2 regions of the Arthrobacter sp. PTI12 genome follow, and region 2 is predicted to be linked to the other one. Evidence: riboswitches for the same ligand, from Rfam matches in the RefSeq annotation. Region 2 holds a riboswitch; the other holds the start of a gene.
The links. Region 2 has a riboswitch for cyclic di-AMP ahead of AC1MBU_RS05055 (NlpC/P60 family protein). Riboswitches for the same ligand answer to the same signal wherever they lie in the genome.
Positions count from the first base shown of each region.

Region 1 (15,324 bases), 1.4 Mb from region 2:
GGACCTTCCAGCGGCGTCCCTCCGGTGTGCCGGGCGCGGAGGACCTAGCAGGTGACCTCGCTGACGGTTCCGCCCTTGCGAACGCTGTCGCGGGGGTCGACGCCGTCATTCACCTCGCGGCAAAGGTGTCTGTCACCGGCAATCCGGATGCTTTCTACCGCACCAATGTGCTCGGCACAGCTGGGCTCCTGGCTGCGGCCCGGTCCGCGGGCGTTCAGCACTTCGTGCACGTTTCCTCGCCGTCAGTGGCCCACACCGGAGCGTCGCTGGTTGGCGCGGTTGCCGGGCCGGCTCAGCCGGAGCTCGCCCGCGGATCCTATGCGCGCACCAAGGCGCAGGCGGAGATCCTTGCTCTCGAGGCGAACGACGGCCAGATGCCGGTCGCGGTTCTGCGCCCCCATATTGTCTGGGGACCCGGTGACACCCAGCTGGTAGAGCGGGTACTCAGCCGGGCCCGCGCGGGCAGGCTGCCACTGCTTGCCGGTGGAACCGCGCTCGTTGACACAACCTACGTGGACAATGCGGCGTCGGCCATCGCTGCCGCCCTTGACCGGATGGAGTACATCTCCGGATCCCCGCTGGTCATCACGAACGGTGAACCGCGCCCGATCGGTGAGCTCCTCACCCGCATTTGCTCCGCCGGCGGCGTCCGGGAACCCCGGAGATCGATCCCAGGCTGGGCAGGCAGAGCGGCCGGCAGCGTCGTCGAAAGTATCTGGCGCGCTTCCAAGGCCGACAGCGAGCCTCCCATGACCCGCTTCCTCGCGGAGCAGTTGTCAACGGCCCATTGGTTCGACCAGCGGCACACCAGGTCCCTGCTTGGCTGGACTCCGGAGGTGAGCCTGGACGAGGGTTTTGCACGCCTCGCCGCGCACTATGGCGATTCAGCGTCGCGCATCAGGCACTGATGTTCAGATAACTGACGGTTTGCGATCGGACCCTCAGCCTGCCACCTGTCGCGTTGGTTCATTAAATCCCGCTGGGAAGGACCTTTACAGGTCCTCCCCAGCGACGAGAGACTAACGCGAAGATTAGACGCGCACGAAGTAGGCGCCCGGCAGATCGCTCAGCGGGTGCTGCATGGTGAGGTTTGCACCATTCATTCCGCTGCTGATGACCTGGCCGTTGCCGGCGTAGACGGCTACGTGTCCGCCCGTGATGACAATGTCGCCCGGTGCAGGTGTGCTAACCGGGGTACCGTACGCAGCGAACTGTGCCGGTCCGAGATCGCCCGTACCAAGGGCCTTTTCGAGGAGCACGGTGCAATCCTGGATAGCACCGGCTGCGAGCTGGGCCCTAGCCGACGCGAGGATGCCTGCGCCGCTGGCGCTGCCCGAGTTGTCTGCAACCTGGATGTTGCTGGAGGCAAGGCTGATGCCCATGGTGCTGGTCTCGACCGGTGCCGGAGCAACAGCAGCTGCCTGTACCTGCACTGCAGGCGCGGCTGCCGGAGCTGCTACCTGAATCTGCTGTACCGGAGCGGGCGCCGGAGCTGCGGCAGGAGCCGGAGCGGCAGCAGCGCTACCGGAGAGGCTGATGACCTGACCCGGGTAAATGATCGAATCCCAGCCGAGGCCGTTAGCAGCGAACACGGCGTCCAGGCTGACGCCATAGTTCGCTGCGATCGAGCCGAGAGTGTCCCCGGACTGCACAGTGTGGGTAGGAGCATTGACGGCCGGAGCCGGCGCCACGGGAGCCGGAGCAACCGGAGCTGCCGGGGCCACAGGAGCGGCTGCAGCCTGGACGTTGGCCTCAACTGACGGTGCTGGGGTGTAAGTGGTGGTGCCCGCGCTTGCTGGCAGGGCCGCTCCGAACATGATTCCGGAAGCTGCTACAACAACGGCTGCTGGGCGGCCAACGGTGCCGGCGTGTGAGCTCACTGCCTTGGAAACGACCTGCATGGTGCTGGGCGGGGTTGCACGGTGGCGTGCGATATGACGGTTTTTGGACACGGAAATAGCCTCTCCCAATGCCGGCGGAGTTAGCTGTCGGATTCGGATGGGAGCCACCCGGACTACCGGTCTTGGACCGGTGAGTCTTCACCCCTAGGACTTCTGAAGAAGCCCGCTATCTGGTTCCCCCGCTCCTGCCGCAGTGTGTAGCGAACGGACCTTCCGACGGCGGCAGGATTAGGCAATCCACCAGAAGGAAGCCGGGCTTTTGAGCCCGGCGTGTCCATAACGTTACATTCTTTCGGGCTGGATGTCACATTTCAATCACGAGAAACGCCGGTTCAGCCGCGCCGGATTAGATTTTGTACTCGTCCTGCGCGCTTTTGGGGCCGTCCTGATCGCCATTGCGGTGCATGGCTGACTGCGCCTTTTTCAGGGCCTGCTCTGCCTGCGCCTGAACCTCCGGAGCCTTCGTTTTTACCGTCTCCGATGCCTGGGAAACCTTGTCCTGGACCTTCGGGTTGTTCCAGAGCTCGTTGGCCTTCACTTTGATCTGCTCATAGCTTGCACGACCGGCCCGGGCGCCCAGAACGTAGCCTGCTGCCATACCTGCTGCAAAAACCAACTTGTTCTTCATCGCGATACTCCTGACGTGTCGGGTACTGAGATACTGAGATATCGAATCTAGTCAGCTTACTTACTTTTGTCACGTCGGAGCCGCTCACCAGCGTCCGTTACGCGGCCGTGGCTGGCACCTGGGGCACGTGTATGAGGACCGGTTCATGAAGGTGTCGCGCCGGATCAGGGAATCCAAACCATTCTCGAAGCATCGCCGACAGGGCTTCCGCTCCCGCCCGTAGGCGTTCAGCGCGCGCTCAAAGTATCCGGACGCGCCGTTCACGTTTACGTAAAGCGAATCGAAGCTGGTGCCGCCTGCCTCGAGCGCCCGGATCATGACGTCCCTACACGACTCGACCAGTCGCGAGGCTTCTGCACGCCGAAGGGTGTCAGTGGGGCGGGCGTAGTGCAGCTTCGCTGCCCACAATGATTCGTCGGCATAGATGTTTCCGATTCCCGAGACGAGCGTCTGGTCGAGCAAGGCGCGTTTGAGCCCCGTGCGGCGGGAATGCAGCTTGCGATAGAAATCCTCGAAGGAGAATGCAGGGTCCAGCGGGTCACGTGCGATGTGCGTCGCTTCAACCGGCACCAGGGGAACGAGGTCCTCCCCCAGTCCGCCGGGAAGACCATCAGCTGTTGCCACCATGCTCGTGACAAAAAGCCCGCCGAAGATCCGCTGGTCCACGAAACGAAGCTCCTCCGGCACCGGCTGAGGCCCAGCAGCCGGAGACAGCCGAAGGCGAACCTTCAGGTGCTTCTCGTCCGGCTGGGTGCGGTCCTCGACCAGCAACTGGCCGCTCATTCCAAGATGAGCCATGAGCGCAACTGGCGGCCTGCCGTCCGGGAGTTCCTTTGAGGACGCCAGGTCCGGTGACGGCGCAGGCCGGGAGCCGCCGTCGTCATCGGTGAGGGTAAGGGGCAGCCAGAGGAACTTGCCCCGACGCACGGCATCGCTGACGCGGGCTCCGATGAGGTTTCCAATGAAATCCTCGATGCCGAGGGCATGGCGGCGGATTGAACGGGGGTCCAGGACGTCGACCGCCTCGATGCGGCGCCCGCGGACCCAGCGCGCGAGACCCCTGCGCACTACCTCCACCTCAGGAAGCTCAGGCATAACGAGGTGCAAAGATCACGTGGAGTGGCGGAGCTGTGCGTCCGCGTGTGCGAGAGGCAGTTGGTTTACCTCAGGCTGAAGGAGCTTCCACGAGGCAGAGGCAGCCTCTTGCTCGGCCTCCTTCTTGGAGCGCCCGGAACCCGAACCGTAGGTCGCTCCGCCGATCACCAGGACGGCCTCGAACCGGCGGTCATGGTCAGGCCCGAAGCCCGTCACCTTGTAGTCGATAACCCCCATGCGCTGTGCCGCGGCGATTTCCTGGATGCTGGTCTTCCAGTCCGTTCCGGCGCCAAGGGCTGCGGCGTCCCGGAGCACCGGACCGATGATGCGCATGACGAGGCACCGTGCGGTCTCCATGCCGTTGCTGAGATAGGTGGCGCCGATGATGGCTTCCATGGTGTCAGCAAGAATTGAGGATTTGTCCCAGCCATTGGTGAGCTTCTCTCCCTGTCCCAGGAGGATGTGCTGCCCGAGATCAAGGCCGCGGGCAATCTTCGCGAGGGCGCGGGTACTCACCACCGCCGAACGCCTCTTGGCGAGTTCACCCTCTGAAAGATCAGGATTGTCCCGGTAGAGAGCGTCCGTGACCGAAAGCCCGAGGACGGAGTCGCCGAGGAATTCGAGGCGTTCGTTGGTAGGGATTCCGCCCTGTTCATACGCATAGGACCGATGTGTCAGGGCAAGACGAAGCGTCTCGGCGTCAATAGTGACACCGAGACGCTTCAAAAGATCTTCTGAACTCTCCACGCGGCGACGCTTTCGCGATCGAAGCCTCAAGCACCGTAAACCGGTGCTCTTGGCGTTTAGACGTCGGCTACCTTGCGGCCCTTGTACTCAAGGAACAACTCAGTGCCGGCGGAATCGGTGACAACCTTGGCCTGGTGGGCAAGGCTGTAAGTGACGCGACCGTTCTCCACCGTCTTCACCAGCTTGGGAGCAACAGCCTTCCACTGGGACCGGCGTGCACGCGTATTCGAGCGGGACATTTTCCGCTTGGGAACAGCCACGACTAACTCTCTTCTCTCTTGTCTGACTCTGTCTTAACTTCTGGTTCCGCTGCCTCAGGGCCGGCGGCCGCACCGGCCAACCCTGTCAGAGCAGCCCAGCGGGGGTCAAGGACCTCGTGCCGGTGTCCGGGGTCATCTTCCAGGCGAGCACCACATTCAGCGCACAAACCCTGGCAGTCCTCCCGGCATACCGGTTGGAACGGCAGCGATGTCACTACTGCGTCCCGCAGCACCGGTTCGAGATTGACTGTGTCATTCTCGACCTGACGCTGCAGGTCCTCCTCTTCATCCTCCGCCATCTCAGGGGCGTCGTAGTAGAAGAGTTCCTGCACATCGACACTGGTGCCGTAGCTGAGCGGGTCCAGGCACCTACCGCATTCGCCGGATACTTCGACGTCAACGGTTCCCGATACCAGGATCCCCTCGTGCACAGCCTCGAACCTCAGGTCCAACTCCATGCTGGAGCCTTCCTGAACGCCGATGAGCGCCACACCAAAATCTTTCGGCGCGGGCACATGTTCTTCGACTGTCCGCATGCTCCCCGGGCTGCGCCCAAGATCCCTGACGTTGAAGACCAGGGGCGAACTGAGATCGCTTTTGATGAAAACTCCTGTAGAACATGTGACCGACGAACCATCTTAGCCCGAAACCAAGCCCCGCCCCAAACCCATTCCGCCATGGTCTCGACCGGGATGGAAAAATCTGTTCAGATACGGGTCATTTGGTTGCACATACCACGATAGGTTGGATGTTATGACTCAAGTACGCATCCGAGACGCCGCGCAGTTTCTGGGCGTCAGTACCGATACCGTGCGCCGCTGGATCGACGATGGAATCCTGGGCGCTAAGCGCTCATCGGGTGTCCTCTCTGTCGACGGACTGGAGCTCGCACGCCTGGCACGCGATCGCGCTGTCCTTCCCGCAGACCCGCACGGTGTTGCAACGTCCGCCCGCAACCGCTTTGTGGGGCTGGTGACAGAGGTAACCAGCGACAGAGTGATGTCGCAGGTCGAGCTCCAGTGCGGACCGCTCCGGGTTGTTTCCCTGATGAGCAGCGAAGCGGTACGCGAGCTTGGGATAGAGCCGGGCACCGTTGCTGTTGCTGTCATCAAAGCAACTAACGTCATCGTTGAGACATCAGCGGATAATTTCACCTCTCAACCCCGATCAGCCGGCGGCCCCAGGTGACGCGCCGCTTGCGCAGGCTGGTGAGCGCCGTCGTCGTCGTGTGTGCCCTTGCCTCCTGCAGCAACACGGATCCGGCGGCGGATGGCGTCCTCAACGTCTACGCAGCCGCTTCACTCCAGGCCCCCTTTGAGGAAATCGCCACTGAATTCGAAGCCGTCCATCCAGGGCTGAGCGTGCAACTGAACCTTGCGGGATCATCGGACCTGGCGACGCAGATCATCGCCGGGGCGCCCGCCGAGGTCTTCGCCCCGGCGAATACTGCCACGATGGAGCAGGTAGCTGCCGAGGGCCTGCTGGCCTCGCCGTCGAAGACGTTTGCCACCAACGTGCTGACCATCGCAGTGGCAGCGGGAAACCCGCTCGGCATCGAATCTCTTGAGTCACTCACAGAGCCTGGTATTGCCACGGTGCTGTGCGCTCCGCAGGTGCCCTGCGGAGCCGCGGCTGCGGCAGCGCAGGAAGTAGGCGGCGTCTGGCTTGAGCCCGTCAGCGAGGAGGGCTCGGTTACCGACGTCCTTGGCAAGGTCTCCTCCGGGCAGGCCGACGCCGGGCTGGTCTATGTCACCGATGTTGACGCCTCGGGCGGCGCCGTGGACGGCGTACCGTTCGATGCCGCCGCGCAGGCAGTAAATACCTATCCGATCGCAGCGGTTGGAAGCAGCGGGGATTCGGCCTCGGACTTCATTGACCTCGTCCTTGGAGGGAGCGGCCAGGAGATACTGTCCTCCCACGGCTTCGGGAAGCCCGACCAGTGACCGGAGTCTATTCCGGAATGCCGCGCTGGCTTCTTGCGGTCGCAGCGGCGGGTGCCCTGTTCCTCATTGTGCCGCTCGCCGCACTCGTTCTTCGCGTGGACTGGTCCCGGTTCGCAGAGTTGGTAGCCTCCGACTCCTCACGCGCCGCGCTGCTCCTGAGCCTCCAGACCTCAGGAACAAGTACGTTGCTCTGCGTCCTTTTCGGTGTACCCATGGCGTTCGCCCTCGCGCGCACCCGGTTCAGGGGCCAGCGCGTCCTCCGGGCGCTCGTGCTCCTGCCGTTGGTGCTGCCGCCTGTGGTCGGCGGTATCGCTCTGCTCTACACGTTCGGCAGGCAGGGCTTGCTTGGCGAGTCGCTGCGGGTGTTAGGGGTGGACATCGCGTTCTCGACCGCCGCCGTCGTGCTGGCGCAGACTTTTGTCGCGCTGCCGTTCCTCGTGCTGAGCCTCGAGGGCGCCCTGCGCACTGCAGGTACCCGGTACGAGGCCGTCGCTGCAACGCTGGGGGCGGGACCCACCACGGTGCTGCGGCGGGTAAGCCTCCCCCTCGTGGGGCCCGGGATCGTTTCCGGTGCCGTGCTGTCCTTCGCGCGCGCCCTCGGCGAGTTCGGGGCGACGCTGACGTTCGCCGGAAGCCTGCAGGGCGTCACCCGGACGCTGCCGCTCGAAATCTATCTGCAGCGGGAGACTGACCCGGACGCCGCGGTGGCGTTGTCCCTCGTGCTCGTCGCGGTTGCGGTGCTGGTGGTCGCCGTGGCGCACCGGATTCATGAGGGCAATGCACCATGAGCCTGGATTTCACCGCGCACGTTCCAGCCCGGGATTTCGACGTCCGGTTCTCCCTCGCCACCGGAGAGACGGTAGCGCTGATGGGGCCTAATGGCGCTGGGAAATCCACGCTGCTCAGCGTGCTGGCCGGCCTGCTTCGCCCGGACTGTGGCTCGGCCACCCTGGATGGAAAAACCCTGTACGACGACGGCGAGTGGCTTGCGCCGCATACCCGCGGTATCGCCCTGTTGGCGCAGGATGCGCTGCTTTTCCCGCACCTTTCGGTTCTGGAGAACGTTGCCTTTGGCCCCCGGTGCGCCGGCGTGCCGCGGAGCGCAGCCCGCAAAGAAGCCCACCGCTGGCTTCGAGAAGTGGATGCAGCCGATCTTGCACACCGCCGGCCGGTGAGCCTTTCCGGCGGACAGGCGCAACGGGTGGCCGTTGCACGGGCGTTGGCCGCTGAGCCTGCGCTTCTGCTGTTGGACGAGCCATTGGCTGCACTGGACATTTCGGTGGCACCAATGGTGCGCAGGATGCTCCGACGGGTACTCGAGGGGCGAAGCGCGATCATCGTCACCCATGACATCGTCGACGCTCTGCTGCTGGCCGACCGCGTTGTGATTGTCGACGGCGGGCGGATCGTTGAGGACGGACCCACCCGGCTGGTCCTCGAACGGCCGCGCAGCAGCTTCGCTGCAGGACTCGCCGGGGTGAACCTCATGACCGGCACGACAACGCGCGATGGTCTCCTTACGCCGGGAGGCGTACAGCTGGCGGCGCTGCGGGATCGGGATCTTCCGGCGGGCGAGGAGGCTGCTGCCGTCTTCAGCCCGCGCGCCGTGGCGGTCCACCGGCTCCGACCGACAGGTAGTCCGCGGAACGTGCTGGCCGTGACCATCACCGACCTCGAGCAGCACGGCGGACGCACCACTGTGCGGGCCGATCATCTGAGCGCGGAGATCACCACGGCGTCTGCAGCGGAACTCGACCTGCTGCCGGGGGCAGAGGTGTACTTCAGCGTGAAGTCCGCCGAAGTTGAGATCTATCTGCGCTGAGCCCTCAGCGGCTGTCGGCTTTCCGATCGACAGCATCTTCGGGCGAACCAGCAACCTGCGGCGCACCGGCGTCGTGGTTTGAAGACGCCGGCCCGGTGTGCTCGGTAGAAACCTCCGACAGGAGGTCCCTGTCATCAAGTTCCTCGTTCAGCTCCTCCTGCCGGTGTTCCGTCTCCGGGTCCGGGGTGCCTTCCTCGACGTACTCGACCTCAAGCTGACGATGCACCTTGCTGTTGAGGACCTCTACCTGGTTATCCTCAAGCTGATTCAGGTTGTCAGGAAACGTGTCCTGAGGCTTGATTCGGCTCTTGCCCACTGTGTCCTCTTTTGTCCGCCCGGCACTGGTATTCCTGATTCTACTGAAGCGTAGGCAATTCAGTGGGCATCTTCGTTCAGCCGCTTGAGCACAGCCTTGGGAACAAAGGGCGAAATGTCACCGCCCAGGCCCGCGACCTCCTTCAAAAGCGTCGACGAGAGGTGCGAGTAGCTTGCCTCCGCCGGTATGAACACGGTCTCAACTCCGGCCAACTGGCGGTTCATTGCAGCCATCGGCAGCTCGTACTCGAAGTCCGCGCTTGACCGCACGCCCTTGACGATCAGGTTTGCACCCTGCTTCCGGCAGAAATCCGCCAGGAGTCCGTCGCCCATGTGCAGCACAGAAACGCCGCGGAGGAATGTGAGAGTTTCGCGGGCAATCTCCAGCCGGTCCTCGAGCTCGAACCGGTACTTCTTGGCGTAGTTGGTGGAGACTGCGACGATCACTTCGTCGAAAAGGCTGGCGGCACGGGCAATAACCTCGAGATGCCCATTGTGGATGGGGTCAAAGGATCCAGGGCAGACGGCTCGACGCATACAACGAATCTACCGCGTGAGAGGAGGGTTTTCAGTCGTGTCCCAACCGGAATCGCGGGTTCGGGATACTGGATGACATGGAATCGAACCAATCCGCCGCGGCAAGACCACTCTCCGGTTGGCAGCGAACCGCCCGGGGTGCAAACCTTCTCTCCCCCGACGGCAGCCTCGGAACCGTTATTTTTGAAGAGATAACGGCGCTCGCCGGGCAGCACAATGCGATCAACCTGGGCCAGGGCTACCCGGACGAGGACGGGCCTGAACTCCTCCTGAATGCCGCCCGCGAGAACATCGCCTCCGGTATGAACCAGTACGCCCCCGGGCGTGGGCTCCCCGTGCTCCGGGAGGCGATTGCAGCTCACCAGCAGCGCTTCTACGGACTGCCCCTTGACGCCGAACGGGAAGTTGTTGTGTCCACCGGCGCCACTGAGGCGATAGCCGCGTCAATCCTCGCCTTCGCCGGACCGGGGGACGAGGTGCTGACGTTCGAGCCGTTCTATGACTCCTACGGTGCCATCATCGGCCTCAGCGGAGCCCGGCACACCACTGCGCCGCTGGTCGCGCCGGCGTACCAACCGGATCTGGAAGCCCTTGAAGCCGCCATGAGCGAGCGTACCCGGGTGATCGTGGTGAATAACCCGCATAATCCCATGGGCACCGTGTTCACCCGGGAAACGCTTGTCCGCGTCGTTGAACTGGCCGAGCGCTTCGGCGCCATCATTGTCACCGACGAGGTGTACGAGCATCTGACGTTCGCAGCGACACATATCCCGGTAGCCACTCTGCCCGGCGCATGGGAGCGCACAGTCACGATCTCCTCAGCAGGAAAGACGTTTTCGGTGACCGGCTGGAAAATTGGTTGGTTGACCGGGCCTGCTGACCTGGTGGATTCAGTCCGCAGCGTGAAATCCTTCCTCAGCTACAGTTCCGGCACTCCGTTTCAGGGCGCTGTGGCGCTCGGGTTGGGCCTGGAGGACTCCTTCTACCGCTCGATCGCCGACTCCCTCCGGTACAGGCGGGACCTCCTGGGGGAAGGCCTCAGTGCCGCCGGCTTTGACGTCTTCACCCCGCAGGCGACTTACTTCACCGTCGTCGATGCAGCTCCGCTCGGCGTCACCGATGCCGTCGCCCTGGCCAGGCGCATGCCGGAACTGGTTGGTGTGGCGGCAATCCCCGTTCCGGTGTTCTGTCATGAGGCAGGAGCACGGCGCACCCGCTCACTCCTGCGCTTCGCGTTCTGCAAGAAGGAGGAAGTGCTCGCCGACGCGGTACACCGCCTGTCCTCGCTCCGGGAGCGGCTGTGAGCGTGCCGTCCCGCTACCTCCGCGCGGCAGGTGCGCATGCTGAAATTGACATGGATGCCTATAACGACGGCGCCTTCATCCTGAGCATCGGCGGTGCGCAGCAGTCGCACGTCGACCTCGCCGATCCACACAACGTTTTCTATGAGTACCTCCGCCGGATCGCGAACGTCCTTGACGTGTTCAAGCCAGCCGGGGAGCCGATACGCGTCCTGCACCTCGGAGCAGGTGCACTGACCCTGGCCCGTTACGTACAGGCCACCCGTCCCGGATCCCGCCAGGTTGCCGTCGAGCGCGAGCGGGAACTGCTTGCTTTCGTGGTGGAGCACCTGCCGCTACCACCGGGTACCGACTGCGAGCTACTGGTAGAAGACGCGAGCGACACACTCGCCGCCTGCACTGAAGGTGCGTTTGACGCCGTCGTTCTCGATGTGTTCTCCGGTGCCGACGGGGCCACCGAATTGGCCACGCCGGAGGTTTACCGCCTGCTCACCAGGGCTGCCGCACCCGGCGGCGTTGTGCTTGTGAACGTAGGCGATGATCCTCCGCTGACCTTCGCCCGCGAACAGGCGCGCCTGCTGCTGGAGACCGGGTACGACGTCGCGGCGCTGGGCGAGACCGCCATGTTCACCGGGCAGCACGCGGGAAACATCGTGCTGGCGGCGTCAACATGGTGGAACCCGGCGTGGACGGCGCCCCTTGCGGCTGCGGGACCGCATCCGGCCGCACTCCTGACCGGCGCCGACTACACGGATTTCGCCGGTAGAAAGCGCTGATTTACGCGCAGTTTTCATGCGCTAAAGAACCCGTGTCACGGGCCATAACCCGCAGTACCGTTGAACTACTGCACGGACAATTTTCCGATCACCGTTGATGGAGGAATCATGACAACGGAAGTCACTGAAGTATCCGATTGCACCGTTCACACCTGCGCCTTCAACCACGACGGCTGCACCGCGTATGCCATCACAGTCAGCGGCAGTCCCGAGCACGCTTCCTGCGCAACCTTCATCGATACCTCGGAGACCGGCGGCCTGCCGATGGTCCTTGCGCATGTGGGTGCCTGCCAACGCAACGAGTGCGTTCACAACAGCCATCTCATGTGCAACAAGCACGACGTGAAGATCGGGTCCGGTTCTGATCTGGCTGACTGCCTTTCCTACCAGCCACGGTAGCGCCGCTCCGGCATGAATAGTGCCCGTCCCCTGCATCTGTGGCTGCAGGGGACGGGCACTCCTACGTGCACCCACTAACTTCCGCTCCACACACCACTTCATATGAGAGCTCTCTCATGAATAGCTCACCGACGTCTCATAGCCGGCTGGCTAAATGGGAAACCTGCGGTTCCAGTTGGCTGCGGGGAAAGTTGGATGCAAGCCATGACGGTGAAGGACAGCAGGTCCACGACGGCCGGAGCGCAGAAACGCGGGACGCTTCGCGTGGTCCTGTACTCGCACGATTCCCAGGGGTTGGGACATACCCGCCGCAACCTCGCGCTGGCGCATGCTCTCACCGGCAGCTTCAGGCGGGCAGGCCGGACGGTGAGCGGAGTGCTGGTCACGGGAGTCGCCGCAGCCACCCGCTTCGAAATCCCCGAGGGGTGGGACTGGGTGGTGGTGCCGGGTATCGCGAAGGGCACGGGAGGCTATGAAGCCCGGCACCTGAGTGTTCAGCAGAAGGACATCATCAAACTTCGGTCATCCCTGATCGCTGCAGTGTTCCACGACTTCCGTCCTCACCTTGTGGTTGTAGACCGGCACCCGTTTGGAGTGGAGCATGAACTGGCGAACGGGCTGGAGCAGCTGCGGCGCGAGCATCCGTCGTGCCGGGTAGTGCTCGGCTTGCGCGAAGTTCTCGACCAACCCTCGGCTGCACGTCGTGAATGGACCGCACTGGATCTGGACCGTGTGGACCGGACGTTCGATGAGTTTTGGGTGTACGGGGATCCGTTAGTCCACGATCCGGTGCGCTCCGGCGAAATTCCAGGCAGCCTCGCCCACCTCGTGCGGCACACCGGATACCTTTCCCTCGGCCGTCCGGTCCGGCGTCGTACCGGCGCCACCGGGGTCCCCTTCGTCGTCACGATGGCCGGCGGCGGATCCGACGGTCTTGACGTAACCCTGACCGCCGCCCGCGCCAGGCTCCCGGAGGGGCTCGAGCACCTCATTGTCACCGGTCCCCAGATGCCGAAAGGCGACCGTGCACAGGTTGAGGCGGCGGCCGGCCCCGGCACGCATGTCGTCGGATCCGTGCGGGACGCCCTTGCAGAGATACAGTCGGCGGCGGCTGTCGTCGCCATGGGCGGGTACAACACCGTGTGCGAAATCATGAGCACCACCACCCCTGCCCTGATTGTGCCGCGGGTCCACCCGCGCCGGGAGCAGCTGATTCGCGCACGCGGCCTGGCTCGGCACCGGTTGCTCGATTTCTGCCACCCCGACGAGTTCACCCCGGACACACTTTCCACCTGGTGGGCGCAAGTGGGCGGGCAGGAGGTTGCCCGCGATGGAGTCAACCTCGATGGACTCGCAACAACCTACGAGTATGCATCCGAGCTCCTGGCCCAGCCGGACAACAGCTCCCAACGACGCACGGATTGGACCCGTCATGCAGCTGTCTAACGAGGGGCGCGTCGGTTACGTCCTGAAAATCTACCCACGCTTTTCGGAAACTTTCATTGTCACGGAAATCCTCGCCCGTGAAGCAGCCGGCGAGGACCTCGAGATCTTCTCGCTTCGCCCGCCCGTTGACCCCCGCTTCCACCCCGAGCTGGCCCGTGTCCAGGCACCCGTTACCTACGTGGCCCGCCCGCAGAAATTGTCCGAGGGCTGGCCCATCATTGCCGCCGCCCACAACGTGATCCCCAACTTCGCCCAGCGCTTCGCCGCTCTCCTGCCCGATCTCGCTGAATGCGAGGCATCTGAGGTGCACCAGGGCGTCGAACTGGCAACCCGGGTAACTGAGCGGGGAATTACCCATCTCCACGCCCATTTCGGATCGATCGCAGCACGCACCGCCCGCATTGCCTCCGCGCTCACGGGCGTTCCGTTCTCCTTCACTGCCCATGCCAAGGACATCTACCACGAGCAGGTTGACCAGGCTGAACTCATCCGCCTCATACAGGCGGCGCACCACACGGTCACCGTGAGCAACTTCAACTACCGGTACCTCTCAACCCTTGCGCAGGCCGCATCGGGCCGGCTCCACCGCGTCTACAACGGGCTGGAGCTCAGCCGCTTCCCTTTCAGGGAACCCGCTCCCATCCACACGCCCTTCCGGATCGCCGCAGTTGGACGGCTCGTGGAAAAGAAAGGCTTCTCGCTCCTGATTGACGCTGTTTCGGCGCTCGTGCGCTCCGGCGTCCAGGTAGACGTGCGCATAGCAGGAGGTGGGGAGTTGGCTGATAGCCTGGCCGACCGCGTCAGGCTCCTCGGCTTGAGCGATCAAATACACCTCCTCGGCCCCCGCACGCAGAGCGAAGTCATCGAACTCCTGAGGTGGGCCGATGTATTCGCCGCTCCCTGCATCATCGGTGCAGACGGCAACGCCGACGGACTGCCGACGGTGCTGCTTGAGGCAATGGCGATGGGTGTGGTCTGCATCGGGTCGGACGTCACCGGGATTCCGGAGGTCCTCGGCGGAATGGACGGCGCCGCCACCGGTCTGCTTGTCCGCGCCGGTAACGTCGAGGACCTGATTCTGGCGCTGCGGACGGCGGCGTCCGACTCGTTCGACCGGACGGCAACTGCTCTGGCTGCCCGGTCATTGATTGAACGCTGCTTTGATTCCCGCTCACAGTCCGCACAACTGCAGCGTTTGTGCGGGACGGCAGCGGCGGAGGCGGAGACTCCTGTCCGCGCAGAGCACCCGTCGTCCGTATCGTCGTCGTCCTTCACTTCCCCCGAACTCGAGGCGGTGGTCCGATGAAGCGCATCGCTTATGTGTGCATCGACCCGGGTGTGCCGGTGTTCGGCGCCAAGGGTGCGTCCGTCCACGTTCAGGAAATTGTCCGGGCCTGGCGGAACCGCGGCGCGGAGGTGACGGTGTACTGCACGCGGCCCGGCAGCGACGTCCCGGCTGATCTGGCGGACCTCGCCGTCGTCGTCGTACCGGTGACCGGGAAAGGGGCGGCTCGTGAGAACTCACAGGCTGCCGCTGCCGCTGAACTCGCCCAGCGGATTCTGGACGACGGCGCGGATGCCGTCTACGAGCGCTACTCGCTGTTCAGCGACACGCTTGCGCGCGTTACGGGTCAACTGCGGGTTCCTGGCTTCCTCGAGGTCAACGCGCCGCTGATCGAGGAACAGCGGACCCACCGGAGCCTGATTGATGAAACCGCGGCGTACGCGGCTTTGCGGGAACAGGTCGGCGCCGCGACCCGAACTGTTTGTGTCTCCGATCCGGTGGCCGACTGGGTCCGGAATCGCGTTGACCCGGAGCACCATGAGCGGATCCGCACAGTTGCCAACGGCGTCAACGTCCACCGCATCCGCCCCTCGTCTGAAGCGCCCGGCATGCCGGTCGTTGCATTCGTCGGAACCCTGAAGCCCTGGCACGGGGTGGAAACGCTGATAGAAGCGCAGGCTGCGGGATCGCGCGAGTGGACGCTCCGCATAGTCGGGGACGGCCCACAGGGGGCGGAGTTGCGCGGCCTGGCCGAGAGTGTGGGGGCCGACGTTGAGTTCACCGGCGCAATCGCACCGGAGCACGTTCCGGAGGCCCTCGCCGGATGTTCGATCGCGGCTGCCCCGTACCCACGCGCGAGCCACGGCGAC
Region 1 is NZ_CM155256.1:2,362,472-2,377,795, forward strand. Features, by position in the region: gene AC1MBU_RS11315 (NAD-dependent epimerase/dehydratase family protein) at 1-908, shown strand, start outside; gene AC1MBU_RS11320 (C40 family peptidase) at 1,032-1,952, opposite strand; cyclic di-AMP (ydaO/yuaA leader) riboswitch at 1,957-2,136, opposite strand; gene AC1MBU_RS11325 (hypothetical protein) at 2,248-2,529, opposite strand; gene mutM (bifunctional DNA-formamidopyrimidine glycosylase/DNA-(apurinic or apyrimidinic site) lyase) at 2,614-3,624, opposite strand; gene rnc (ribonuclease III) at 3,640-4,371, opposite strand; gene rpmF (50S ribosomal protein L32) at 4,428-4,631, opposite strand; gene AC1MBU_RS11345 (YceD family protein) at 4,634-5,167, opposite strand; gene AC1MBU_RS11350 (TOBE domain-containing protein) at 5,385-5,819, shown strand; gene modA (molybdate ABC transporter substrate-binding protein) at 5,816-6,574, shown strand; gene AC1MBU_RS11360 (ABC transporter permease) at 6,592-7,362, shown strand; gene AC1MBU_RS11365 (sulfate/molybdate ABC transporter ATP-binding protein) at 7,359-8,396, shown strand; gene AC1MBU_RS11370 (hypothetical protein) at 8,401-8,712, opposite strand; gene coaD (pantetheine-phosphate adenylyltransferase) at 8,772-9,248, opposite strand; gene AC1MBU_RS11380 (aminotransferase class I/II-fold pyridoxal phosphate-dependent enzyme) at 9,326-10,552, shown strand; gene AC1MBU_RS11385 (spermidine synthase) at 10,549-11,325, shown strand; gene AC1MBU_RS11390 (DUF1540 domain-containing protein) at 11,434-11,724, shown strand; gene AC1MBU_RS11395 (glycosyltransferase family protein) at 11,929-13,170, shown strand; gene AC1MBU_RS11400 (glycosyltransferase family 4 protein) at 13,157-14,476, shown strand; gene AC1MBU_RS11405 (glycosyltransferase family 4 protein) at 14,473-15,324, shown strand, end outside.
Region 1: another riboswitch for cyclic di-AMP. It lies ahead of AC1MBU_RS11320 (C40 family peptidase); the one in region 2 lies ahead of AC1MBU_RS05055 (NlpC/P60 family protein).

Region 2 (15,324 bases):
CTCGGATGTTCGGTCCCGCAGTTGCGGGTTTACTCACGGTTGCCGTAGGGCCCGGCTGGGTCTTCCTGATCAACGCAGTGACGTTCGGGGCGATGATCTTCGTCCTCGTCACTATCCGTCAAAAAGAACTGCGTGTACTCAACCGCTCGGCGCCCGGTCGCGGGAGGATCCGAGCAGGTTTCCGCTATGTGCAGCAGCGGCCGGATCTCATGATGGTGATGTTCGCAATTTTCGTGGTCGGAACCTTCGGCTTGAACTTCGCCGTCTATATTGCGGCGATGGCACGCACTGAGTTCGGAACAGGCGCGGGAGTCTTCGGCACGCTGTCCTCGATCATGGCGGTGGGTTCCGTGGCGGGGGCGCTGCTTTCGGCGAGGCGGGACCGGCCGCGGCTCAGGTTCGTCTTCGGAGCAGCCGGTGCCTTTGGCCTCGCGTGCCTGCTGGCTGCGCTGGCACCGTCCGTCTGGCTTTTCGGGCTGGCCCTTGTTCCAGTGGGACTCTTCGCGCTGACGCTGATGACCAGCGCCAACGCCTACGTTCAGACCACAACCGTGCAGGAGATGCGCGGCCGGGTCATGGCCCTGTACTTTGCGATCTTCCTGGGCGGGACGCCTATCGGAGCGCCCATCGTCGGTTGGGTCACCAACGCCTACGGGCCGCGGTGGGGACTGGTGGTCGCTGCGGCGTCGGGCTTCGTGGCCGCGGTGGCCGGGCTGGCCTGGGTAGCGCGGTCGCATCACGTGCGGGTCCGTCTCATCCATCCCTCGCCGCGGCGGCTCAAACTGACCCTTGCCGCGACAGCGCGGAATACTGCGGAACGGAACGGCTAGGAACGCTCCACCACGTAGTCAATGCATTCCAGCAGCGCCGATACGTCGGCGGGCTCGATTGCCACGAAGGTGGCGATGCGCAACTGGTTGCGGCCCAGCTTCCGGTACGGTTCGACGTCGACAATCCCGTTTGCGCGGAGGGTCCTGGCTACGGCGGCAGCGTCAACAGTCTCCGCGAAGTCGATCGTCGCGATGACGTTGGAGCGGTGGTCCGGGTTCTGCACAAAGGGTGCGGCAACGGCGGAGGACTCAGCCCAACTGTAGATGCGGCTGGCGGAATCGGCGGTTCGCGCTGCAGCGAATTCCAGCCCGCCGTTGCTGTTGAGCCACTCGATCTGAGCATTGAGTGTCACAAGCGTGGACAGTGCCGGTGTGTTGTAGGTCTGATTCAGGCGTGAGTTGTCGATCGCCGTCTGAAGGTCGAGGAAGTCCGGGATCCAGCGCTTCGAAGCCTTGATCGCCGCTGCCCTTTCGAGTGCAGCGGGGGAAAAGAGGCCAAGCCAGAGTCCGCCGTCGGACGCGAAGTTCTTCTGCGGAGCAAAGTAGTACACGTCAGCCTCTGAGACGTCCACCGACAACCCGCCGGCAGCGGAGGTTGCATCGATGCAGATGAGCGCGCCGTGATCCGCGCCCGCCACCCGCTCGACCGGCGCCGCCACACCGGTTGAGGTTTCGTTCTGCGGCCAGGCATAGAAGTCGATGCCCGGCTCCGCGACGGGCACCGGCCGGGAGCCGGGGTCAGAGGTGATGACCGTTGACTCGCCCAGGAATGGTGCCTTGGACGTCGCCGCTGCGAACTTGGATCCGAACTCACCAAAGGAGAGATGCTGCGCACGCGCTTCAACGAGACCGAAGGAGGCGACATCCCAAAAAGCAGTGGACCCTCCAACACCGAGAATCACTTCGTAGCCTTCCGGGGCGCCGAAGAAGTCCATCAAACCGGCCCGGACCGAACCCACCAGATTCTTGACCGGTGCCTGCCGATGTGAGGTTCCAAGCAGGGCCGTTCCTGCCCGGTTCAGCGCTTCCAGCTGCTCGGGGCGCGTTCTGGAGGGACCCGCACCGAACCGGCCATCCTGCGGCAGCAGCTCGGCGGGGATGCGGATGTCGGCGGGATCGCTCATGGTTACTCCAGGGAGGTTGCTTGCGATGGGGTCGCAGACCATTCTGCCCCAGCACGCTCAGCGCAGATGCATTGTGACCGGCTTCGGATGCGCCCGGATCAGCGGGGCGGGTGACGCTGTGTAAATGGGTTAACCTTGTGGGGCGTAGGGATGACGACGGCGGCCCATCTGTTGGGCACTGCAGGCAGCCGCTGCATCAACGCTCAAACCGCACCAGTGCCAAGGAGCTGAACCCCGCAAATGACGGACCTCATCGACACCACCGAGATGTATCTGCGGACAATCCTTGAACTTGAGGAAGAAAACATCGTTGCGCTGCGTGCCCGGATCGCCGAGCGCCTTCGTCACTCAGGCCCTACGGTCTCGCAGACTGTCGGTCGGATGGAACGTGACGGACTCGTAGTGGTGACCGGCGACCGTCACCTTGAACTGACCGAGCTCGGGCGCCGGCGGGCCACCGAGGTGATGCGCAAGCATCGGCTGGCGGAACGACTGCTCTCCGATGTCATCGGCCTGGACTGGGCCTACGTCCACGATGAGGCGTGCAGGTGGGAACACGTGATGAGCGAGCGGGTTGAGCGGCGCCTGTATGAGCTGCTGGGCCAGCCGACCGAATCACCCTACGGCAATCCCATCCCTGGCCTTGAGGCCCTGGGCGGTACCCCGTCGGAAGCGTTCACCTTGGGCGTGCGCACGCTTACGGACACGATGGCAAACTACACTGCGGGTTCGATTGTTACCCTTGTCCGGCTGGCCGAACCCATTCAGGTGGATCCCGAACTGCTGACCCAACTGGACGAAGGCGGTCTGCGTCCCGGAGCGCAGATGACCCTGCAGGCAGTGGGAGACTACGTGTCCGTTCGGGTGCCCGGCGTGGAGGGTGCGCTGGAGTTGCCGCCGGAAGTTGCTTCGCATGTTTTTGTGGCGGTTCAGCCGCAGTTCTGAGGCGCCGGACCGGAAGGCTCTGGATTCCCGAAGGATATCCACAGCATGGTTACGAAATGATTACTTTCCGGCGCTCACGGCTATAGTTGGTTCCTGGCGCTGATACTCCAGCGTTACCTGGTTCGCCTGCCTAACCCTGTCAGCGAACGCAGTGTTACACAGATGGACAGGGGCGGAGGACCCACAACCGGTCATGGCATGCCATGGCCTTGGGGTGAAGTTCGGATGCTGCCACACCGCAGGGATCTGAACCGAGTTTTCTCATACTCGAATCCGACAGCTAACTTCGCAGGCAAAGAATGAGAAAGGGTCTCCTTGTCGAACACTGCTTCGGGGCGCCGCCGTGCGAGCACCCCGGTCGCTGAAGCGCGGCCACGCGATGCGCATAGGCGGGAACGAGCTGAGCGCTTGGCACGTCAGGCTGCGGACAACGCAGCAGCGCCGTCCAGCCCGGTGTGCACTGAAATCAACGCTTTCCCGGCGCCGGTTTCCACCTGCCCGGATAATCCGCTGCCCCGCCGTGAAGCCCGCACCGGAACGGTAGCCCCGGTAGTTTCCTTACGCCCCCGTGATGCCCAACGCACCGAACGACGACGCCGCGCAGCCAGCACTCGCCGCGACGTTTCCTTCGCCGGACTCAGCCAGAAGGTTGCCATTGCGGCCGCTGCCTCTGGCATGGTGCTCACGGTTGCGCTGCCCACCACCGCCGCAGTGGTGCCCGCTGAAGCGCAAACCGTGGCTGCTGCAGCTGAGCAGGAAGAACTGCAGCCAGTGCAGGCTGCCGCCGGTGCGGATGTCTCATTTGACCGCGCGGCACTGCACAGCACCTTCGATCCCGATGCGAAGCTTGCCGAGATCGTTTCCGCATCCGGTGGAGACATCGTGACTGCGGAGGCCAAGGGCTCTCTCTCAGCACCCTTGGACCGTATGGTGATGAGCTCCGCTTTCGGAGCCAGGATCAGCCCAATCACCGGTGCAGGGGAACTCCACACCGGACAGGACATGAGCGAAGCCTGCGGGACCTCTGTCTTGGCGGCTGCGGCCGGCACCGTCACGTTTGCAGGCTGGCACGCATACGGGGGCGGCAACCGTGTGGTGATCAAGCATGCCAACGGACTGGAAACCACCTACAACCACCTGTCGGCCATGGACGTGGCGGTGGGCCAGGTTGTGGAGCGTGGCGACGCGATAGCACGCGTGGGTTCCACAGGCGCCTCAACCGGATGCCACCTGCATTTTGAGGTCCTTGTCGACGGCAAAAACGTCGATCCGCTCGGCTGGCTCTGAGTCATTTTCCGCGCCGGTTGGCCGCGTCGTAATCATGAACACACCGTTCCGTGACCGGAATGTGACATAGCCAGAGAACTGATGTACCGTCTAACTCGTGCCGAATCGCAGGGGGTTCGGCGCACTCGTGCAGATCGCCTAGCTCTGCCACTGTACGAGTTCCGTTCGCAACAATCGCATGGCAGGGGCGGGGGAACCAATTGTGGGCTTCTTCTTGAAGTCCTTGGGGTTAAGTCGCTGGATCTGAGACGATCCGCGGCCGGGTGACTCCCATCCGAATCCGACAGCTCACCTCGCAGGCGTAGGGAGAGGCAATTCAACGTGTCAAATAGCTCTGCGCTGGGGCGCCATCGTGCGGTTCCGGCTCATACAAATTCGCTCGCAGCCATTTCCAGGGCTGTGTCTTCGAACGCAGGTTCCGTAGGACGCCAGGCAGCAGTCATCGTCGCTGCTTCCGGACTCGTCCTCACCGCAGGCCTTCCGGCTCATGGCGCTTCTGACGCCCAGCGCTCGGCCCAGGCAGTCAAGACCCTCAGTGCCGTGGCAGCTCAGCCGGTCAGCGTCAGCGCCGCCGCTGACGCAACCGTCACCTTCGAGCGAGCAGCCGTTGAAGCTGTAGCAGCTCCGGTCGTCGAGGCTGTTGAGCCCGCCCCAGCCGTCACAGTGCAGGCTGAAGCAGTAGTTCAGAATGAAGCAGCTGTGGCCGCTCCGGCCCCGGTCGTTGAGCCCGCCGTCGAGGTTGCGGCAGCTCCCCAGGCAGAGGTTGAGGTAAAGGCTCCCGCCGCTGAGGCTCCGGCTCCCGTCGAGGCGCCCACCTCCAGCGGAATCGGCGCAGCGCTCGTAGGCTCGGCCTACTCGCAGATCGGCGTTGCCCAGGATTGCACCGCCATGGTTGAGAAGGCGCTGCGCTCAATCGGCAAGTCGGTCGGGGACATCGCGCCGAGCGATTTCTTCGCTTTCGGCTCAGTCGTTTCCACTCCTGCACCCGGTGACCTCGTTGTCTCCGCAGGTCACGTTGCCATCTACGTAGGTAACGGCCAGGTCATCAGCGGTGGCCTGAACGGTATGAATACCGGGCTGCACAGCCTGTCCGATCTCGCTGGCTCTAGCTTCGTCCGCGTTAGCTAAGAACAGATACCTGGAGCACACACATGACCTCTAACACCCGTGCCATAGCGCGCCACCGCGCCGAAGTGCAGCGTTCAGCCCACCTCTCCTCCATTGCCCGCGCAGTCAGTGACAACGCCGGCGGTGTAGGTCGCCAGGCAGCCGTCATCGCGGCGGCTTCGGGCCTCGTTCTGTCCAGCGGAGTCGCGGCCAACGCTGTGGAGCTGCCCGCGGAGCGCAACACCGTCACCACCACGCTTGAGGTTCAGGGCGCCAAGGCCCCGATTCAGGCCCCGGCGGATGCCAAAATCTCCTTCAACAAGGCTGCCGTCAAGGCAGTGGCGGCGCCCACTGTGGCTGCCCCTGTTGTCGAGGCTGTACCTGTTGTGCAGCCGCAGGCCCAGATCATCGAAGCCGCTCCGGTGGCGGAGACAGCTACAGTCGCAGAAGCAGCACCCGCCGTCGTAGCGGAGGCCGCTGTCGCCATACAGGCAGCGGCTCCTGTTGCTGCACCGGCTGCTGTCGCCGAGAAGCCCGCGCCCGCAGCTCCCCAGGTCTCCTCGGGTGTAGCGGCCACCATTGCTGCCGCTGCGCAGGGTCAGCTCGGAGTAATCCAGGACTGCACCCGCCTCGCCAGCAACGCCCTTGCCGCTGCCGGCATCAACTTCCATGGATGGCCGGCCGGCTATCTCTCCCTCGGCCGCACGGTCAGCGCCGCGGAAGCTATTCCCGGCGATCTCATCTACTACGCTGACGGTGGCATGGGCGCAGCCCACATCGCTGTATACATCGGTGGAGGGCAGGCCGTTCACGGTGGTTTCAATGGCAACCAGACCGTTGTGGCACCTGCAGAACTCGGCTCCGGCGGTGTTTACATCCGCGTTGGCGGCTGATCTCCCTTACCCTCCCTCGACAAAGCCCTCTGCCTATCAGGCGGAGGGCTTTGTCGTGCGTGGCGATTGACGGATCCTCCCGGCAACGGCTTACTCTTGCACTGTCAATCCGAAGTACCTTCGCCGTAGCTTCAGGGACCTCAGGGATTCAATCCTGCGGCTATGGATGGCAAAGAGGAATGTGCATGCGCACTCTCGTTCTGAATGCTGGATACGAACCACTGGCGGTCGTGACCTTCCGCCGGGCGCTCGTGCTTGTTCTTACGGGCAAGGCCAGCGTCGTCGCAGAAGGGGAGGACCCGGTAGTGGGCCCCAACGAAGTGCTGTCGCGGCCATCAGTCATCCTCCTCAACAGGTATGTGAAGATCCCCTACCGTAGCGGCACCGTCGCGACCCGCCGTGGAGTGCTCCGGCGTGACAACCACCTGTGCGCCTACTGCGGCAAGCCTGCCTCGACCATTGATCACGTTGTTCCGCGATCGCGTGGGGGCGAGGACAGTTGGGAGAATCTGGTGGCCTGCTGCCTACGCTGCAACAACGCCAAGGGTGACAAGACACTGGCCTCGCTGGGTTGGTCCCTGCGAATTGTGCCTACGCCGCCCCGGGGGACGTTCTGGCAGATCCGGGAATTGGAAAAACCGCTGCCGCAGTGGTGCGAATTCCTGCCCGCTGACAACGCCGCGTGAGCAATACACGCGACGGCCGGGGCGCCGGTAGCATTGCCGCCGGTGTCGGTGGCGCCAGCGAGTTGATGTACGACGCCGTTGTGCTCACCGGAGGCAGGTCCTCAAGGCTCGGAGGGGTCCCCAAGTCAACCCTGATCGTCGATGGATTCTCCCTTCTGGAACGAACCTGCAGCGCTCTGAATGAAGCCCGGCGGCTTGTCGTTGTTGGCGGACCGGCGCCCGATCTGCCGCCCCGGGCGGAACTGGTACGGGAAGACCCGCCCTTCGGGGGGCCGGCAGCGGCGGTGAGCGCCGCCGTCGTACATCTGATGACCGATCCCGCGCCCTGGGTGCTTGTGCTTGCGTGCGACATGCCGCGGATCAGCGACGCACTGCCTGCACTCATGCGAGGCGCCGCTGAAACGGGCGCCTCGGTTCTGGCTCACGACGGCGGCAGGGACCAACCGCTTGCCGCACTGTACCGCTGGGCTGACCTGGCCACAGTGGAAAAGCAGGAAGTAAGGAATCTGTCTATGCGCGCGCTCCTTGCTAGGGTGACATGGAGTCCAGTCGAAGTTCCCGCGGGCTCAACCACTGACATTGATACGTGGTCCGATGCCCGGCAGTTCGGGGTGGAGGAGCCAGGCGCGGGCAGATAGCGGAAGGTTCACCATGGAGGATCGGGAACGCCTGCTCAGGCAGTGGAGCGAGAAGCTTCTGGAAACGTTTGAACTTGAGGGCATCGAGGTCGATGTCGATGCCGTTTTGGCGCTGGCCGGTCAGGCGGCGCACTCGGTTGTTCGACCCGCAGCGCCGCTCACCACGTTCATCGCCGGTTATGCAGCCGGAATGGCCGTCGGGATCGGGCAGGCAGACAGCGGAACGGCCATGCGGTCAGCGCTGCGGGCCGCCCATGCGGCGTGCCCGCCCGTCGCCGGGTCGGAAGACCGCCGATGAGCAGTGCAGGGCACGAGTTGAGCTGGCAGGAGGCCCGGCGGCTGGCGTATGAATCGGCATCTCCTAAGCCTGTACAGACCGTGAACCTCGCGGACGCTCTCGGCCAGACCCTTGCTGAACCTGTCGTGGCGCTGCAGCCCATCCCGCACTACGCGTCCTCGGCGATGGACGGTTGGGCGCTCAGCGGTGAGCCGCCGTGGATGCTGATCACACCCGTTCAGGAGGATGAGAGCCCCTGGCACCGGGCACACGAGCACAAGAAGTCCGGCTACGCCACGCTGGAACCCGGTCAGGCCACGTTCATCCTTACAGGCGGCGTGGTGCCCCGAGGGGCTACCGGAATTCTTCGTTCTGAGCACGGAGCCATCCGGGATGGCATGCTCACCCGCAATGACCGTGCCCGCCCCGACGAGCCGCTCGAGAACGAACATATCCGCCCGGCAGGTGAGGAAGCGGCAGAGGGAGCGCAGGCCATAGCTGCCGGTGCGGTGCTCAATCCCGCGCAGATCGCGCTGGCCGCAGTCTGCGGGTATGACACGCTTCCCGTTCTCCGTGCGCCACGGGTGTCCCTGCTGTTGACCGGTGATGAAGTGATCGAGGCAGGGTTGCCCGAGGCGGGCCAGGTTCGCGATACGTTCGGCCCGCAGTTGCCCGGCCTGCTCACCATGCTGGGCGGCCACGTGGATACGGTGGCCCGCGCGCGTGATGATCTGGACGACGTCGTTGCTGCCATCAGCGCCGAGGCCACAGATGAAGTCTCTCTCGCGAGGGCTTCCGGAGACGTCCTGATCAGCACCGGCGGCACCGGTTCCTCGGATGCGGACCACATCCGCCGCGCGCTGGCTGTGCTCGAGGCTGAGCTTCTCATCGACGGCATCGCCATGCGCCCCGGACACCCTACGCTCCTGGCACGGCTGCCGGACGGCCGATTCTTTGTGGGCCTGCCCGGCAACCCGCTCGCCGCGATGATGGCGCTGTTCACGGTGGGAGCACCGCTGTTGGCCGGTCTGCGGGGAGCCGCCTTCCCGGAGTCCCGCTCAGTTCTGGCAGGTGAGGCCTTCAAGCCGCTGGAAGGGCGCACTCGGCTGGTGCCGTACCGCCTGGAGAACGGACGCGCCATGCCCACAGTCCACCACCGTTCGGGCATGCTGCGCGGTCTGGCGGATGCCGACGGCGTCCTCGTTGTACCTGAACATGGTTGTGAGCCGGACGAAAAGGTACCGGCACTCACCCTGCCGTGGTTCAGCTAGCAGCTCCCTCGTTCAGCTGAAACGCGGCAGGGCGGTGCAGGTCAGACGGTAGCCGGCATGTTCTCCCGCGCGTTCTCCTCGCCGGTGCCGCCCGCCGGCCCGTCAGCTGCCGGCTCCAGCCGGATGATGACGCCCTTTGAGACCGGGGTGTTGCTGCCCTTCACGGTGTCGTCCAGCGGAACCAGGACGTTTGCCTCCGGGTAGTACGCCGCAGCACAGCCGCGTGCGGTGGGGTACGCAACCGCCCGGAACTTGCGCAGCGCGCGGTCCTTGCCGTCCAGGTACTCGCCGTGCACGTCCACAAGATCGCCGTCCTTGAAGCCGAGTTCTGCGAGATCCTCGGGATTCACAAAGACCACATGGCGGCCCTTCTTGATTCCGCGGTAGCGGTCGTTGTAGCCGTAGATGGTGGTGTTGAACTGGTCATGCGAGCGCATGGTCTGGAGGATCAAGCGGCCGGGCGGGCACTCCATCGGGTCCAGTTCGTTGACGGTGATCATCGCCTTGCCGCTGGGGGTATTGAACTTTCGCGAATCACGCGGCCCGTTGGCCAGCAGGAAGCCGTCCTTCTCGCGGATCCGCCGGTTGTAGTTCTCACACCCTGGAACCACGTGTGCAATGTGGTCCCGGATGCGGTCGTAGTCGTCCTCGAATCCCTGCCAGTCAGCGTCAATGCGGTCACCGATGGTGGCCTGTGCCAACCGGCTCACGATGGCAACCTCGGACAGCAGCCCCGGTGCCACCGGGTCTACCCTGCCTTCAGAGGAGTGCACGGCGCTGACAGTGTCCTCGACGGAGACGAACTGCGGGCCGGTTGCCTGGATGTCGATCTCGGTGCGGCCGAGCGTGGGAAGGATGAGCGCTTCTGCGTCCTCACTGATAACCGTGTGGGAGCGATTGAGCTTGGTGGAGATCTGCGCGTTCATCTCAAGGTTCTGCATGGCCGCTTCGGTGGCTGCGGTGTCCGACATCGCTGCGACGAAGTTGCCGCCGAGTGCGAGGAAGAACTTGATGTCGCCGTCGCGCATTCCCCTGACCGCCGCGACGGAGTCCACGCCGTGCTCGCGGGGTGGTTCAAACCGGAATTCCTTACCGAGCGCGTCCAGGAACGAGTCCGGCATCTGCTCCCAGATGCCCATGGTGCGGTCGCCCTGCACATTGGAGTGTCCGCGGATGGGAGAGGCGCCCGCGCCAGGCCGGCCCATGTTGCCGCGCAGCAGCAGCAGGTTGATCATTTCCTTGATGGTGCCGACGCCGTTCTTCTGCTGCGTGACGCCCATGGCCCAGGTAATGATGGTCCTCTTGGACCTGATGTAGCGGTCGGCCAGTTCGTCGATCTCTTCAGAACGCAGCCCCGTCGCCTCCAGCACGGTCTCCTCATCAAGACCCGACAGGTGTTCCCGTAGTTCGTCCAGCCCCTCACAGTATTCAGCGATGAATTCATGATCCAGCACCGTGCCGGGGTTCCTGTCCTCGGCCTCGAGCACCCGCTTGGACACCGCCTGAAGCAGCGCCATGTCGCCGCCGCTTCGGATCTGCAGGAACTGGTCGGCAAGATCGGTGCCGCGACCCACTACGCCCTTGGGCTTCTGGGGATTCTTGAACCGGCGCAGGCCGGCCTCGGGCAGCGGGTTGACTGCCACTATCTGGCCGCCGTTTTCCTTCTGCTTCTCCATGGCGCTCAACATCCGCGGATGGTTGGTCCCGGGATTCTGGCCGATGACGATCATCAGATCGCAGTTCAGGTAGTCGTTGTATGCGACGGTCGCTTTGCCGATCCCGATGGTCTGGCCCATGGCAACGCCGGATGACTCGTGGCACATGTTCGAGCAGTCCGGCATGTTGTTGGTGCCCAGTGCACGGATGAACAGCTGGTAGATGAATGCTGCCTCGTTGGACGCGCGCCCGCTCGTGTAGAACGCCGCTTCATCGGGGGAGGCGAGGCTCTTCAGCTTGTCCGAGATGATCGTGATCGCCCTGTCCCAGCTCACGGGCCGGTAGTGATCCTCACCGGCCGCCTTGTAGACGGGTTCCGTCAGCCGGCCCTGCATGCCGAGCCAGTACTCTGACCGTCCGCGCAGTTCGGTGATGGAATGCTCTGCCCAGAACTGGGAGGACACAGTGACCGGTGTGGCCTCCCACGTGACCGCCTTGGCGCCGTTCTCGCAGTATTCAAAGGTGCTGCGGTGATCCGACGGGTCCGGCCAGGCGCAGCTCATGCAGTCGAAGCCCTGCTTCTGGTTCATCCGGAGCAGGGTGCGGGCGCTTCGTTCGACACCCATATGCTTCAAAGCAGGCTGCATGGAGTGGTACACGCCGGGCAATCCGGCCGCCCATTCCTTGGGTGTACCGACATCGAGATCATTCTCGTCTGCTTCTTCGACGGGAGGGTTTGAGCGAGTCATCGCGCATCCTTTCTAGGCCGCTTCTCAGCGCTGAGTGGTCCTACCTGACCCATTGTCGCTCAGGAACATCGAATGTGGGATACACGCGGCGCCGGTCGCTGAAGGTTGAAGCGTCCATTAGGCTCAATCCAGGCCCAACCGAAAGGTGAATTGATGACGCGGGTGATGGACAGGCGGCGGATTACGCGCTACCGGCTGGACGGCACGGTCAGCCGGCGGGAGGACCGCCTGGCCGGTGAGGAACCCCTGGAGATCAGGCTGGGCGGACGCGCCTTCAGCGTCACCATGCGCACCCCGGGCGATGATTTCGATCTGGTCGCAGGTTTTCTCGTCTCCGAAGGCGTAGTTGCCGAGCCCGGTGAAATCCTCGCGCTTCGCTATTGCGCCGGGGTGGACGAGGAGGGCCGGCAGACCTTCAACGTGGTCGAGGCCCAGCTCCGCCCGGACGTAGCGCTGCCGGATACATCGATGGAACGCCATGTCTATACCTCCAGTTCCTGCGGCATCTGTGGAACAGCCTCCATTGACGCGGTCCGGAAGTCGGGCCGCTTCGACGTGCACGACGACGACGGCACCGTGGATCTGCCGGTCCTTGCCTCCCTGCCGGACCGGCTGCGGACCAGCCAGAAGCTTTTCGACCGTACGGGCGGCGTCCACGCGGCGGGACTGTTCTCCCGGGACGGCGAGCTCCTGTGCCTCCGTGAGGACGTGGGCAGGCACAACGCCGTGGACAAGGTGGTGGGCTGGGCACTGCGCTCGGATCTGCTGCCGCTGCGGGGAACAATTCTGCAGGTCTCTGGACGCGCCTCGTTCGAGCTGGTCCAGAAGGCGCACCTTGCCGGTATACCGATCCTCGCGGCCGTGAGCGCCCCGTCGTCGTTGGCTGCGGACCTGGCGGAGGAATCCGGGATCACGCTTGTCGGTTTCAGCCGGGGGCAGACACTGAACTGCTACACACACCCGCAGCGTATTGTCGCAGGCTCAAACCCGGAATAGGGGCACCGGGCCCGGAGTTGCACACCAGTATGGAACTTGGCATCTTCAGCTTCGGCGACATCCACCCGAACCCGGTAACCGGCGAACGGGTATCACCCGAACAACGGATGGCCGATCTGCTGGAGCGGGCACGGCTTGCCGATGAGGTGGGCCTGCACTACTTCGGTATCGGAGAACATCACCGGCCGGATTACGCGGTGTCCTCCGTAGTGCCGGTTCTGGCCGCCGCCGCCGCACAGACCCGGCAGATCCACGTGGGATCAGCGGTCACCGTACTCAGCACCGAGGATCCGGTGCGCGTCTTCCAGCAGTTCGCCACCCTCGACCTGCTCTCCGGCGGACGGGCGGAACTGACCGCCGGCCGCGGCTCCTTCATCGAGTCCTACCCGCTGTTCGGTGCTGCCCTCGAAGACTACGACGCACTCTATGAGGAAAAGATCGACCTTCTGCTGCGCCTCAACGCCGAGGAACGGTTGACCTGGTCCGGCCGTTTTCGGCCGCCGCTTCAGGATGCGCTGATCCTGCCGAGACCGGTCCGGGAGCAGTTGGACATTTGGATCGCAACCGGTGGGACGCCGTCGTCGTCGGTGCGTGCTGCACGGCTGGGCACATCGGTCATTTACGCGCTGCTGGGTGGTGCCGTCGACAATTTCGCGCAGCACGCCGCGCTCTACCGGGAACAGTTCAACGCGAGGGGGACAGCCGTGCCGCGGGTCGGCGTCAGCGGCGTCGGGTTGATCCTCCGTGACGGAGCCAAGGAGGCCTTCCGTCCGCACTGGCTCGACAGCATGACCCGTATTTCCGCGGAACGCGGCTTTCCCAAACCCAGCGGAGTCACTTACAACATGCAGGCGGCGCGTACGGGGGCGCTCTATGTCGGTACCCCTGAAGAAGTGGCGGAGAAGATTGTTCTCACGCACGCCGCCATGGGCCATGACCGGCACATCCTCCAGCTCGACTTCTCATCTGTGCCCCAGGCACAGGTTCTTGAGTCCATCGAACTGTTGGGTACACAGGTGCTGCCCCTCGTCAATGACGCCCTCGGCGTCCACCAACTCGAGGACGCCGTTTCCCGGACCGAAAGTGTCCGCAACGGGTCCTAAGCTTGAAGTTCACTAGCTGGAGGCACCCATGAGCATGGAAGGCGCGGCCTGGAGTTCCCTGTACCGGATCTCCTCCGCCAAGAACGGCAGCAACAAATTTTCCAGGGAAACGCTGAAGCGGATCCTGTCCTTTGCCGTGCCGTACCGGGTCAAGCTGGTGCTCTTCATCGCGCTGTCAGTGGTATCCGCGTTCCTGGCGGTTGCCACGCCGGTCCTTGCCGGGCAGGTTGTTAACGCGATCATCGCCGAAGCCGCGGTAGAGACCATCGTGTGGCTCGCCGTCGTGATTGCGATTGTGGCCGTAGCTGACACCGGCGTGGGACTGCTGACGCGCTGGTACTCGTCACGGATCGGCGAGGGAGTGATCCTCGATCTACGGACAGCGGTCTTTGACCACGTTCAGAAGATGCCCATCGCGTTCTTCACGCGTACCCGCACTGGTGCGTTGGTGAGCAGGCTCAACAATGACGTGATCGGCGCCCAACAGGCGTTCAGCGGCACGCTGTCCGGCGTGGTGAGTAATCTCGTGGCGCTGATTCTCACCCTGATCGTCATGCTGAGCACGTCCGTCCTGGTCACCGTGCTCGCAATCATCATGCTGCCCATCTTCCTGCTGCCGGCCCGCCGCATGGGCAGCAGGCTGGCGTCCCTTCGGCGCGAGGCCGCTGATTACAACTCGACCATGAGCACGCAGATGACTGAGCGGTTCTCCGCCCCCGGCGCCACGCTGGTCAAGCTCTTCGGGCGCCCTGATGAGGAGTCCGAAGAGTTTCGTGTCCGCGCTGCACGGGTCCGGGACATCGGTGTCCGGACGGCGATGCTGCAATTCGTGTTCTTCTCTGCGCTGATGCTTGTTTCTGCCCTCGCCCTTGCACTGGTGTACGGATTGGGCGGCAGCCTGGCGCTCGGCGGCGCGTTGGATACCGGTGAAGTCGTGACGCTGGCGCTGCTGCTCACCCGCCTTTACGCGCCGCTGACATCCCTCGCCAACGCGCGGGTGGAGATCATGAGCGCTCTGGTGAGCTTCGAGCGGGTCTTCGAGGTGCTCGACCTCGACCCACTCATCAAGGAGAAGCCGGACGCGCAGATGATTCCGGCTGGTCCGGTTGCAGTCGAGTTCGACGACGTCCGCTTCGCCTACCCGTCAGCGGACAAAGTCTCCCTCGCTTCGCTGGAGGAGGTCTCAACGCTGGACACCCGTGGCGGTGAGGAGGTGCTGCACGGTGTCAGCTTCCGCATTGAGCCCGGGCAGACCGTTGCACTGGTGGGTACCTCCGGTGCGGGTAAATCCACTATCGCCCAGTTGCTGGCCAGGCTGTATGACGTCGATTCCGGCTCTGTCCGGATTGGCGGGAAGGACGTCCGGGAAACCACGTTCGAGTCGCTGCGGCATACCCTTGGCATGGTGACCCAGGACGGCCACCTGTTCCACGAGACAATCGCCTCCAACCTGAGGTTGGCCCGCCCTGAAGCACGGGATGAGGAGCTCTGGGATGCGGTTCGCCGGGCACGGCTGGAGACCCTGATCCAGTCGCTTCCGGACCAACTGGACACCATGGTGGGTGAACGCGGTTACCGGCTTTCCGGTGGGGAGAGGCAACGCATGACCATTGCGCGTCTGCTGCTCGCCCAGCCGCGCGTTGTCATCCTGGATGAAGCCACAGCAGCCCTGGACTCGACGTCGGAAGCCGCCGTCCAGGCCGCACTCACTGAGGCGCTCGCCGGCCGTACGGCTCTGGTGATCGCCCATCGTTTGTCCACC
Region 2 is NZ_CM155256.1:1,009,042-1,024,365, forward strand. Features, by position in the region: gene AC1MBU_RS05035 (MFS transporter) at 1-830, shown strand, start outside; gene serC (phosphoserine transaminase) at 827-1,954, opposite strand; gene AC1MBU_RS05045 (iron-dependent transcriptional repressor DtxR) at 2,195-2,899, shown strand; cyclic di-AMP (ydaO/yuaA leader) riboswitch at 3,017-3,210, shown strand; gene AC1MBU_RS05050 (M23 family metallopeptidase) at 3,308-4,186, shown strand; cyclic di-AMP (ydaO/yuaA leader) riboswitch at 4,343-4,502, shown strand; gene AC1MBU_RS05055 (NlpC/P60 family protein) at 4,508-5,314, shown strand; gene AC1MBU_RS05060 (NlpC/P60 family protein) at 5,338-6,186, shown strand; gene AC1MBU_RS05065 (HNH endonuclease) at 6,372-6,872, shown strand; gene mobA (molybdenum cofactor guanylyltransferase) at 6,869-7,510, shown strand; gene AC1MBU_RS05075 (DUF6457 domain-containing protein) at 7,524-7,808, shown strand; gene AC1MBU_RS05080 (molybdopterin molybdotransferase MoeA) at 7,805-9,058, shown strand; gene AC1MBU_RS05085 (FdhF/YdeP family oxidoreductase) at 9,100-11,463, opposite strand; gene fdhD (formate dehydrogenase accessory sulfurtransferase FdhD) at 11,617-12,459, shown strand; gene AC1MBU_RS05095 (LLM class flavin-dependent oxidoreductase) at 12,489-13,562, shown strand; gene AC1MBU_RS05100 (ABC transporter ATP-binding protein) at 13,591-15,324, shown strand, end outside.